One region of the Mucilaginibacter sp. 22184 genome, then DNA from elsewhere that is predicted to be linked to it. Evidence: riboswitches for the same ligand, from Rfam matches in the RefSeq annotation. Region 1 holds a riboswitch; each other region holds the start of a gene.
What was found. A riboswitch is a leader RNA that binds a small molecule or an ion and turns the genes downstream of it on or off. The one in region 1 is predicted to bind S-adenosylmethionine.

Region 1 (3,398 bases):
TTCTGTTCTTCAAGCGGGAACAGCACATCCGAATGGATACCGATTACCAAAGTACGGGCCTTGATCAGGCTTAAAGCCTTTTCAACTCCGTGACGGCCGCGCCCCACATTATGCGAATCCATGGTTTTGGTCAGATACCAGTAACTATAGGCATTAAACCGGTTCACCAGTTTTTGCCCTTGGTAGCTTTGGTAGGTTGACGCACGGTAATCATCTGTTTTATCATCGCTTTCTTCCTGCTGGGTTATGGAATAAGTTTTATAGCCACGATAGGAGAGCAGGGCGATGCTTCTGGCCGCTTTAAGTCCTTTTTGACCACCATCGGGCGTATTGGCATAAAAAGTACGGTCGGTTGTAATAGCCAAACGTTGCGACTCGTTAAACGCTATTCCCCATGGTGAATGACGCGCGTTGGTAGCTATCAGGATCAGGTTTTTGATTCGTTCAGGCTCTGTAATAGCCCACTCAACAGCCTGTTGCCCCCCAAGTGACCCACCTACCAAAATATGTATATGATCAATCTGTAAATGGTCTGCAAGCAACTGATGTGCTTTTACAATATCCCTGATGGTAAATTGAGGGAATGCCTGATAATAAGGCTGCCCGCTTACCGGGTTAATACTTAAAGGATTACTTGTACCATAAGGCGAACCCAGAATATTCGCGCACACAATAAAATGTTCTTCGGGATTGAAAAGATAACCTGTACCCACCAGCCCCTTCCACCAATCAAATACGTCGGCATTGGCTGTGAGAGCATGACAGACCCAGATCACATTGTCCTTAGCTTTATTTAACCGGCCATAAGTATGAAAACCTATTTCCAGATCCTGTATCTGCTGACCCGATTCAAATTCAAATGCTTCTGTGTACTTAAATATTTCTGTATTCATTATTCTATTATTCGAGTTTTAAGCAGTGCGTGTTGAGTTTCTATTTTCAACTCACCACTCACTGTTCACCACTCACTTATTATACTAACTCTGCAGCAAGCTGCTCTACTTTGGCAAATGCCTGTTCAAAATCGGCCTTGATGTCATCAATATGTTCGATGCCTACCGATACCCTTAATGATGTTGGTGTAACGCCCGCAGATAACTGTTCTTCGTCAGAAAGCTGCTGGTGCGTTGTAGCCGATGGTTGGATGATCAGCGTTTTGGCATCACCTAGGTTAGCCAAATGACTTACCAATTGTAAACTATCAATAAAATGACTTGCCTGTTGTTTGTCGCCTTTGATCTCAAAGGACAATACAGCACCAAATCCATTTTTTAAATATTTTTTTGCCAGGGCATGATATGGGGATGAAGCAAGGCCCGGATAACTAACCTTAGCTACCTGCGGATGCTGCTCCAGCCATTTGGCCAGTTCTAAAGCGTTATCTACATGGCGCTGTACACGCAAAGACAACGTTTCCAAACCCTGTATATTCAACCAGGCGTTAAACGGTGATTGCGATGGACCGAAATCTCGCAAACCTTCCACACGGGCACGTATAATAAATTGGATATTGCCAAAAGGGCCGTCAATACCAAATACATCGGCAAATACTAATCCGTGGTAACCTTCAGATGGTTCAGTAAACTGAGGAAATTTTCCGTTACCCCAATTGTAGTTACCACCATCAACTATAATACCGCCAATGCTGGTTCCGTGACCGCCGATCCATTTAGTGGTTGATTCTACCACGATATGAGCACCATGCTCCAAGGGGCGGAATAGGTAACCTGCCGCACCGAATGTATTATCAACGATCAGCGGTAGATCATGCTTTTTAGCCAGGGCTGCTACTTTTTCAAAATCGGCTATAGCAAAACCCGGGTTACCTACAGTTTCCAGGTAAATGGCCTTTGTTTTATTATCGATTAAAGCCTCCAGATTTTCGGCGGTATCATCTTTGGCAAAGCGAACATCGATGCCTAATCGCTTAAAAGCTACTTTAAACTGATTGTATGTACCGCCGTACAGGAAAGGGGAGGTCACGAAGTTATCGCCAGCCTGTAATATATTATTTAGTGCTAAAAATTGTGCTGCCTGCCCGGATGCTGTGGCTAAGGCTGCAACACCGCCTTCTAAAGCCGCTACCCGTTTTTCAAAAACATCGGTAGTGGGGTTCATTAAGCGGGTGTAGATATTACCAAACTCCTTGAGCGCGAAAAGATTAGCACCATGCTCCGCATTTTTAAATACGTATGATGTGGTTTGATAAAGTGGTACAGCACGTGAGCCTGTTGTTGGATCAACCTCCTGACCGGCGTGTAATTGAAGGGTTTCGAATTTTAAATTGTTGGCAGACATAGTTGTAAGATTGAAATGTGTTTAATTAATTTTTTACTGTTTTGATGGATTTTTAACGGGCGGGTAAATAAACTTTACCTGTTTGTTGCAACACGTGTTTTCCGGGATCAGAAAAAGAGGACGCGTCCAGTGGATCAGCAGCAACACATACACATACTGCTAATATTTAAGCAAATAGGTTGTATGTTACCGTTTGAGGTATTAAAAATGTGGCGCTGACTAAATTTAATTAAACTTTTCATGGTTATAAATTTATATTCCCCGGGGTTATTTTCCGGGACAGGAATTGGCACCTTCTCCAATTTTGGAGGGTTGCCAGCGGGTCATTGAGCCTGATCTCTCGCCGCTTCTTTATAAATCAAAACCCGAACTATCGCGGAGAATTGATCAATGGTATCGCTACCAAATATTGTTGCAAATATAGGGTGATATAAATTAAAAAACCAAATTAAATTTTAGTAACTTGTTTTAACCAATGAATACCTGCGTAAAAAAGTGCATTTTCTTACTTATTAGTCTTTCATACTCATTAGCCAGTTTTGGGCAGATCAAAGAAGATACTGCTCTAATAAAACCTGAATTAATTGAAAAAGACTCTCTGTTTGTAAAGCGGTTAGCTCATGTATATAAAAATGCTCCGGCCAGTATACTACCATTGTTTAATGCAGTAAACCGAAAAAGTAATGACCTTGGTTTTAATTATTACTCAGTTCGTGGCATTTACGAAATCGGGTATTTATCCATTCGCTATCATTTTATTTTCTTTAAAGATAAGTTGATCAGTTATGAACTAAGCTCTCTTTTACCATTTGACAGCCGATTAACAAACAGGTACAGAGAAATTTGCTCACTACTATTTGAGCCCGGCAATGGTTATTTCACTAAGCCTGTTTATTACAAATACGATGAGATGGTAAAGCCTTTAAATACGAACACAAAACAATATACAACAGATAAAAAAATACAATTTTTAATGACACCGTACTCGGGTGAGATATATGGTGTTTATGCTTTTATGGGGTATTCCCCCATTTTACTTGAAAATCGACGTAATTATAACGCCATAAAAGATAAGATCACTCCCGAAATTGAGCTCATGT
Region 2 (3,398 bases), on a different contig from region 1:
CGATCATACCTTCATCCATATTGATATCGATCACCTGGGCGCCGCCTTCTACCTGCTGCAGAGCCACAGCGAGGGCTGCTTCATAATCTTCGGCCAGGATCAGTTTCGAGAATTTGGGCGATCCGGTAATGTTGGTACGCTCACCCACGTTCACAAAAATGCTTTCGGGGGTGATGGTAACAGCTTCCAATCCGCTCAAGCGCAGGTTCGGATCGACCGTAGGAACTATCCTTGGCAAATATTTAGCGGCTTTTTCGGCAATACATTTAATGTGCTCAGGTGTAGTACCGCAACATCCACCCACAATGTTTACCAGGCCCGCTTTTATAAAATCATCCAGCTGATGAGCGGTTTCGTGCGCGGTTTCATCATATTGGCCAAACTCGTTAGGCAAACCCGCGTTAGGATAAGCTGATATAAATACATCGGCTTTTTCGGAAAGCTCGGCCAGGTGAGGCCGCATTTCTTTAGCACCCAAAGCACAGTTTAAACCTACCGAAAGCAGGTTAGCATGCCGTACCGAGTTCCAGAAAGCCTCCACAGTTTGACCCGACAGGGTACGCCCCGAAGCATCGGTAATAGTACCTGAGATCATAATAGGCAGATGTTTACCCGATTCATTTGCATACCTGTTGATAGCAAATAAAGCAGCCTTGGCGTTCAGGGTATCAAATATGGTTTCAACGAGCAACAGATCGCTGCCGCCATCAACCAGGCCACGTACCTGGTCATAATAAGCTTCGGCCAGGTCATCAAATGTTACGGCGCGATATCCCGGATCATTTACATCTGGGGACAGCGATGCGGTACGGTTGGTTGGCCCAACAGCACCTGCCACAAAACGAGGTTTAGCCGGATTTTTGGCGGTATATTCTTCGGCAACTTCTCGGGCCAGGCGTGCACCTTCATAGCTCAGCTCATATGCCAGTTCCTCCAGCTTATAATCGGCCAGGGAAATTATTTGTGTGCTGAAGGTATTCGTTTCAATAATATCGGCGCCGGCATCCAGGTATTCGGCATGTATAGCCTTGATAATATCAGGGCGAGTAATGTTCAGCAGGTCGTTATTGCCCTGCAAATCGGTCGTGTGATCTTTAAAACGCTCCCCACGAAAATCCTGCTCGGATAATTGGTACCGTTGTATCATGGTACCCATTGCCCCGTCAATTACCAGTATGCGTTTCTCTAGTTCTTTTTTAATATCCATGTTGGTATCAAATAGCTAGTATCAAGTATCAAGGACCGAAAACCCGGCGCCTGATGGTAGTATAGCAGGAATAAAGGCAGAAACTGTCTTGCTACCTGATACTAGCTACTTGATACTAAAAAATACAGCTTATCTCGAAAAGTCGGGTATATGACTGACTTTCGCTTATCTTTCCCAACATGTTGTGTATTGTTGAGTAGAATGTAGCACCTTGTATGGTACAGGTTGCTAAGACATCGCAGGGTCTAATCCCTCCGCCTTTCTCTATAAGCAATGCAAAGGTGCACAATAAAGCTTTAATATGCAATAGTTTTACCTCCTCCAATGGTGTACTTTATACGTGTTTACAATTGCATGAATATTTAGCATGAGGTATAGAGGAGTTATGCTACTAAAATCCCGCCATTACGTGTCCGGGAAAACTTTTTAAACCTTAAATTTTAACATTTTTTAATCAAAAACGAAGTAAAAACGCTTGTTTTTTGATCACTTTAACAAAGTTTTAACGCTGTTTTAACACTTTTTAACAAAATTTTTGCCCGTTTTGGAAAGTTTAAAAAGTATTAAATGATTGACCATAAAAGAGCGAAATACCGAACGGTCGGTTTTGTGCTTATCTGGACTTTAACTAAACAGCCCGGTTCTTTTTGCAAAGAACCGGGCTGTTGTATAAAAATATGTTTTCTGGCTATTATCTTCTTCTGCCGAATAAGCGCAGGATCATCAGGAAAAGATTGATGAAATCCAGATATAAAGTTAAGCCACCCATCAATGCCATTTTTGAAGCCGATGCATCACCGTATTCCAAACCTGCGCCAATACGTTTTAGTTTCTGTACGTCATAAGCGGTTAAACCTACAAATACAGCTACACCTACGTAGCTAATGATATAATCTAAGCCACTGCTGTGCATAAACATATTCAATAAAGATGCTACGATAATACCAATCAGTCCCATCATCAGGATTGGGCCATATTTGGTCAAATCGGTATTTGTTGTATAACCGGCGATGGCCATTACACCAAATACTACCGATGTAGTGATAAACACACCTAAAACCGAGCCTGCCGTAAAAACCAACAGTATATAGCTTAAGCTAATACCCATTATTGCCGAAAAAGCAATAAACAAGAACGCTAAAACCCCGTAGGATAACCGGTTAAAGCCAAAAGAGATGATTAACACGAATGCAAGCGGTGCAAACATCGTAATAGTACCTAAACCTGTATTACGACCAGTGACAGGATCGATAAGCATATTAAGCAGGGCCTGATTCTGAGAAAATAAGAATGCACAGACTGCCGAAAGGCCCAATGCCACAAACATCCATAAAAACACATTGGCTATGAATTTACGTGATGCATCCGTTTCGTTTAATTGTATTACGTTTTTATAAACGTATTCAGGATCTTTAGTTTCCATTTTTTTATTAAAATAAATTAATATACGAATTTACGAATAAAATGTGAATATCGTGTGAAGGGGTTTGGGTAGGGTGATAGCATATGATTGACTGGCGTATACCCGCTCTTGGCCGCGGGAGGGCCTTTACTTTGTAGCCACAAAGTAACCAAAGGGCTTTCAGCAGATAGGCTTCTTTGCGCTCAGGGCTTTTGCCCGGCAAACAAGGCAGAACCACGGGCTGCAATTATTTTGCCCTATTTCATTCGCTCGTTTCCCTGCGCTTCAGCAAAAACTAGCTATGCCCCAGCAACCGCACAGTCCACCATTGTTCTGCCCGCTTTCGCCCGAAGCTTATCTGCTGACGGGGAAGGAAAAGGTTGTTTTAATCAATAATTCAATAACTCAGTAATTCAATAATTAAAAAGGCCTATCTGCTGACGGGGAAGAAGACACGGCTGGGTTATGCATTTCTTATAAATATTCCCTCGTTTTCAAATAATCCTGATTTTTTTTAAAAAAAATCTAAAAAGCTGTATATCAGAAATAAAAACTTCAACATACTACCAATTAACAGGCCATTTAAGTCATAAAACGATCGTTTTTAGCCCTTTTGGACTCATCATTTTAAGACGAAAACATAATAATTTATCTTATAGATGTAACCCACAATGTTTTTATGCTGCGAGCAAAGCTTTCAACCAGCTATCATCCGGCTATAAACGACATTGGAATTATTTGACTTTTGATAAAACCCGCCAAAACATAATATATCGGTATGAAGACAAT
Region 3 (3,398 bases), on a different contig from region 1:
CGAAAGTATTTACCCGGATGTTACCACCGATCAACGCGTCGATCGAGAAATCATCGTTTAATTTTTTGGTGTATTGCAACCTGCCTTCGGTATTGGTTTCGGTAACGTCATAAGCATCTTCTTCGTACGAGCCGAATGGTGTACCATTGGTGCCATAAGCTATCCTGATCTTACGGCGATCATTATAATAATCGGTACCGGTACGGAAATTAGCCGACAGGCCATCAATGATTTTATAATTCAACTCCGCGCTACCAATAAAACGGTTGCGGGTTTGGCTCACGGTATTTTCATAAGCCTGGAAGTATGGGTTGCTATAATAGCTGTTGTTCCAGTTAAACGTATTGCCATTGGCATCGCGGTAGTTTTTTAGCTGGCTGATATCAACCTGACGGCCAAACCAGGTAAACTGCAGCATGGTACTGGTAGCACGTTTACCGCCCGAGCCCGGTAAATTATCGGCATCGTCTTTAATATAGTTGGCAATGGTAGTTAAGGTTAATTTAGGCGTAATTTTATAGGTAGCATTCAATATAAATGAATTGCGGCCCTGCTCTGTATTGGGAATTACGCCGGTTTGGTGCAGGTTGTTATAGCCTAAACGGAAATCATATTTATCGCCCGAGCCGGAAAGTGAAACGCCATTGTTGAGCGTAACACCTGTTCTGAAAAAATTCTTTACGTTATCGGGATGCGCCACAAACGGAACCGGAACGCCATTGGAGTTAAACTGCGGTATAAGCTGGCCATTTAACGCGGGTCCCCAGCTTTCGTCAACACCATCATTAACACCGCCGCCTTTACCATCCACATAGCTGAATTTACCGTTTGAACCTTGTCCGTATTCGTTTTGATATTTAGGCAGGCCCAATAAGCTCGAAAATGAAGTATTGGAGTTGATGTTAACACCAAGGCCTTTGGCGCCTTTACCGGTTTTGGTTTTGATGAGGATAACACCAGCCCCAGCGCGTGAACCATAAAGCGCGGCCGCATTAGGGCCTTTTAATACCGAAATGGATTCAATATCCTCGGAGTTGATGTCTGAAATAGGATTGGCAAAATCCCTTGAACCGCCTACACCCAATTGCTGGGTATTATCAACCGGTAAACCATCAACCACAAACAATGGCTGATTATAGCCTGCAATAGAAGTTTCGCCACGGATAATGATACGTGACGATCCCATATCGCCCTGGCTGTTGGTTACATTTACACCTGCTATTTTACCACTCAGCGCATTCACCAGGTTGGTTTCTTTGGCCTCAGATATATCTTTTGATTTAAGACCCTGTACGGCATAACCGAGCGTCTTTTTATCTTTAGATATATTGAGAGCGGTAACCACAACCTCGTTCAGGGCGTTGGCTTGCTCCTCCAGTATAATGTGGAGTGATGCATCAGCCCCGGTAACAGGTATTTCTTTGGTAGTAAAACCAATATAAGTTATCCGTAGCACATCATTTACTTTGGCGTTGAGGCTAAACCGGCCATCACTGGCGGTTTGTACACCGTTGGTGGTTCCTTTAACAGAAACACTCACGCCGGGCAGGGGCAGCCCGTCTGACTTGGCGGTTACCACCCCGCTTATTTTAACAGATTGCGCCGCAACCGTTTGGATGAAAATAAAAGGCAACAGTATTGCCAGTAGTAGTTTGTAATTTTTAAACATGGTAATGGATTGTGAATGTTAATGATACCATACAGTACCGGGAATGATCAAAGGTTTTACTTACCCGCCAATTGGGCGGTTATATCATTCCGTTAAACTGTAAAAGTTTTGATTGTTGGGTTGTGTTGCGTTGATTGAGATAAAAGCCTGACCGACCCGAGCAACGCTGTGTTTTAACAGCAGCAACACATGTTTTGCATAGATGACATAGGGGTAGAAGAAGGTATTAAAGTGTAAATGTTCAAAACAATAGCGTTGTTTAAGGTTATGTAATTTGTTTTCATGCGCGTTGTGATAATCAGTTAAATCGATATAGCAGTTACGGTGACAACATAAAGCGACACCTGCCCGGTTATTTATTTTAGTTTACAGAGGCGGTTTTATTGTTCACCAAAGCGTCCACCACTTTTACCATCGAAGCAAACTCCTGCGTATCATACAGGCGGGTGAGGTAAACAATGCGTCCATCACGATCGATCACCACATTGCGGGTAACACCACTCTTTTTATTGGCGAATTTTCCAAAAATATTCGCCCCCGGATCAAGCGCCAGGTTGTAGGTGATCTTCATATCGTGGTGAAATTTCTGCACTTTTTGCAGAGGTTCATCGCGGTCGACACCGATTAATACCAGTCCCTGGTCTTTGTAGGTTTCCCAGATGTCTTTTTGCAGATGTGGCATTTCCTGGCGGCATACGCTGCACCAGCTGGCGGTAAATTGCAGTATAACTACTTTGCCGCGTAATTGCTTTAAAGTTGTTTTGGTACCATCGGTAAGTACCAGTTCAAAATCATCAGGGGCCTGTTCGCCAACTTTAACCAGGTAACCGCGGTCGATATTGGCCGAGTCAATAGCTTGGGCCGATTGTGCCCGGGCAGCAATACCGGTAAACAGGAAAAGATAAACTATGAGTAAAAATTTGTTGTTCATTTGAATATATTAAATAGGGCCCTCTATAATTAAGCAGGCGGTAAAAAATAACTTTTTCAATTAAACAGAAAGGATGGAAGGGGGATATCGAAACAGGCTATAGCTGTATTGTGTGGACGTATCATTATCTTTTCTGCAATTTTTGCAGATAGGAATTAGCACCTTTATAACAATCTGTACAGGTTGCTAAGACATCACAGGGCCTTTCCCTCAGTCTTTCTGGATAATTAAAAAATGAAATAAAGAACGATTTCGACTGCAAACATATAAATAATTCTACTAATTCCATAGACTTTATATTAAATTGATAATTTTCGCTTATTTCTTACAATCTGGTGGCAAATGGGAGGAGGTAAGAAATAAACTCACCAAGCGTCATTGCGAGCGCAGCGTGGCAATCCCTAACTATACAGAGCGGCTCTGCCAATTGGGGATTGCCACGCTGCGCTCGCAATGACGCGTTTTTTATGAGCATTGAATACCAATTACCCGCCACTTTTTAAAGTTTTCAAAACCACCAAAAAAACAGGTTGAAATTTGTTAAATGGGAATTTTTTTAATCGGTTTCAAGCTCTTTTCACGCTGTTTTCGCCTGAAAAAATATTAAAATTCAAGGTTTAAAAAGTTTTTGAAGAGGGGCATGCAATAAAACATGATCATCATCAAACAAAAGATCAGGAAAACGATTAAGTAAATATTTCGAGAATTTTTAAGCAATGTGATCTTAAAAATGAGAGATTTGTTTTCGGTCTGTGATCAGATCATTCACCAATTATACTTTCTGCTAACTATGCAATT

Region 2: another riboswitch for S-adenosylmethionine. It lies ahead of metH (methionine synthase); the one in region 1 lies ahead of ACTJKG_RS12460 (O-acetylhomoserine aminocarboxypropyltransferase/cysteine synthase family protein).
Region 3: another riboswitch for S-adenosylmethionine. It lies ahead of ACTJKG_RS05745 (TlpA family protein disulfide reductase); the one in region 1 lies ahead of ACTJKG_RS12460 (O-acetylhomoserine aminocarboxypropyltransferase/cysteine synthase family protein).

The regions. Positions count from the first base shown of each region.
Region 1 covers NZ_JBQEPI010000005.1:99,862-103,259, reverse strand. The annotation lists gene ACTJKG_RS12465 (homoserine O-acetyltransferase family protein) at 1-893, opposite strand, end outside; gene ACTJKG_RS12460 (O-acetylhomoserine aminocarboxypropyltransferase/cysteine synthase family protein) at 973-2,298, opposite strand; SAM riboswitch class I at 2,548-2,658, opposite strand; gene ACTJKG_RS12455 (hypothetical protein) at 2,774-3,398, shown strand, end outside.
Region 2 covers NZ_JBQEPI010000001.1:586,154-589,551, forward strand. The annotation lists gene metH (methionine synthase) at 1-1,207, opposite strand, end outside; SAM riboswitch class I at 1,370-1,480, opposite strand; gene ACTJKG_RS02460 (Bax inhibitor-1/YccA family protein) at 1,899-2,630, opposite strand.
Region 3 covers NZ_JBQEPI010000002.1:106,492-109,889, reverse strand. The annotation lists gene ACTJKG_RS05750 (SusC/RagA family TonB-linked outer membrane protein) at 1-1,669, opposite strand, end outside; gene ACTJKG_RS05745 (TlpA family protein disulfide reductase) at 2,031-2,600, opposite strand; SAM riboswitch class I at 2,722-2,830, opposite strand; gene ACTJKG_RS05740 (GH92 family glycosyl hydrolase) at 3,391-3,398, shown strand, end outside.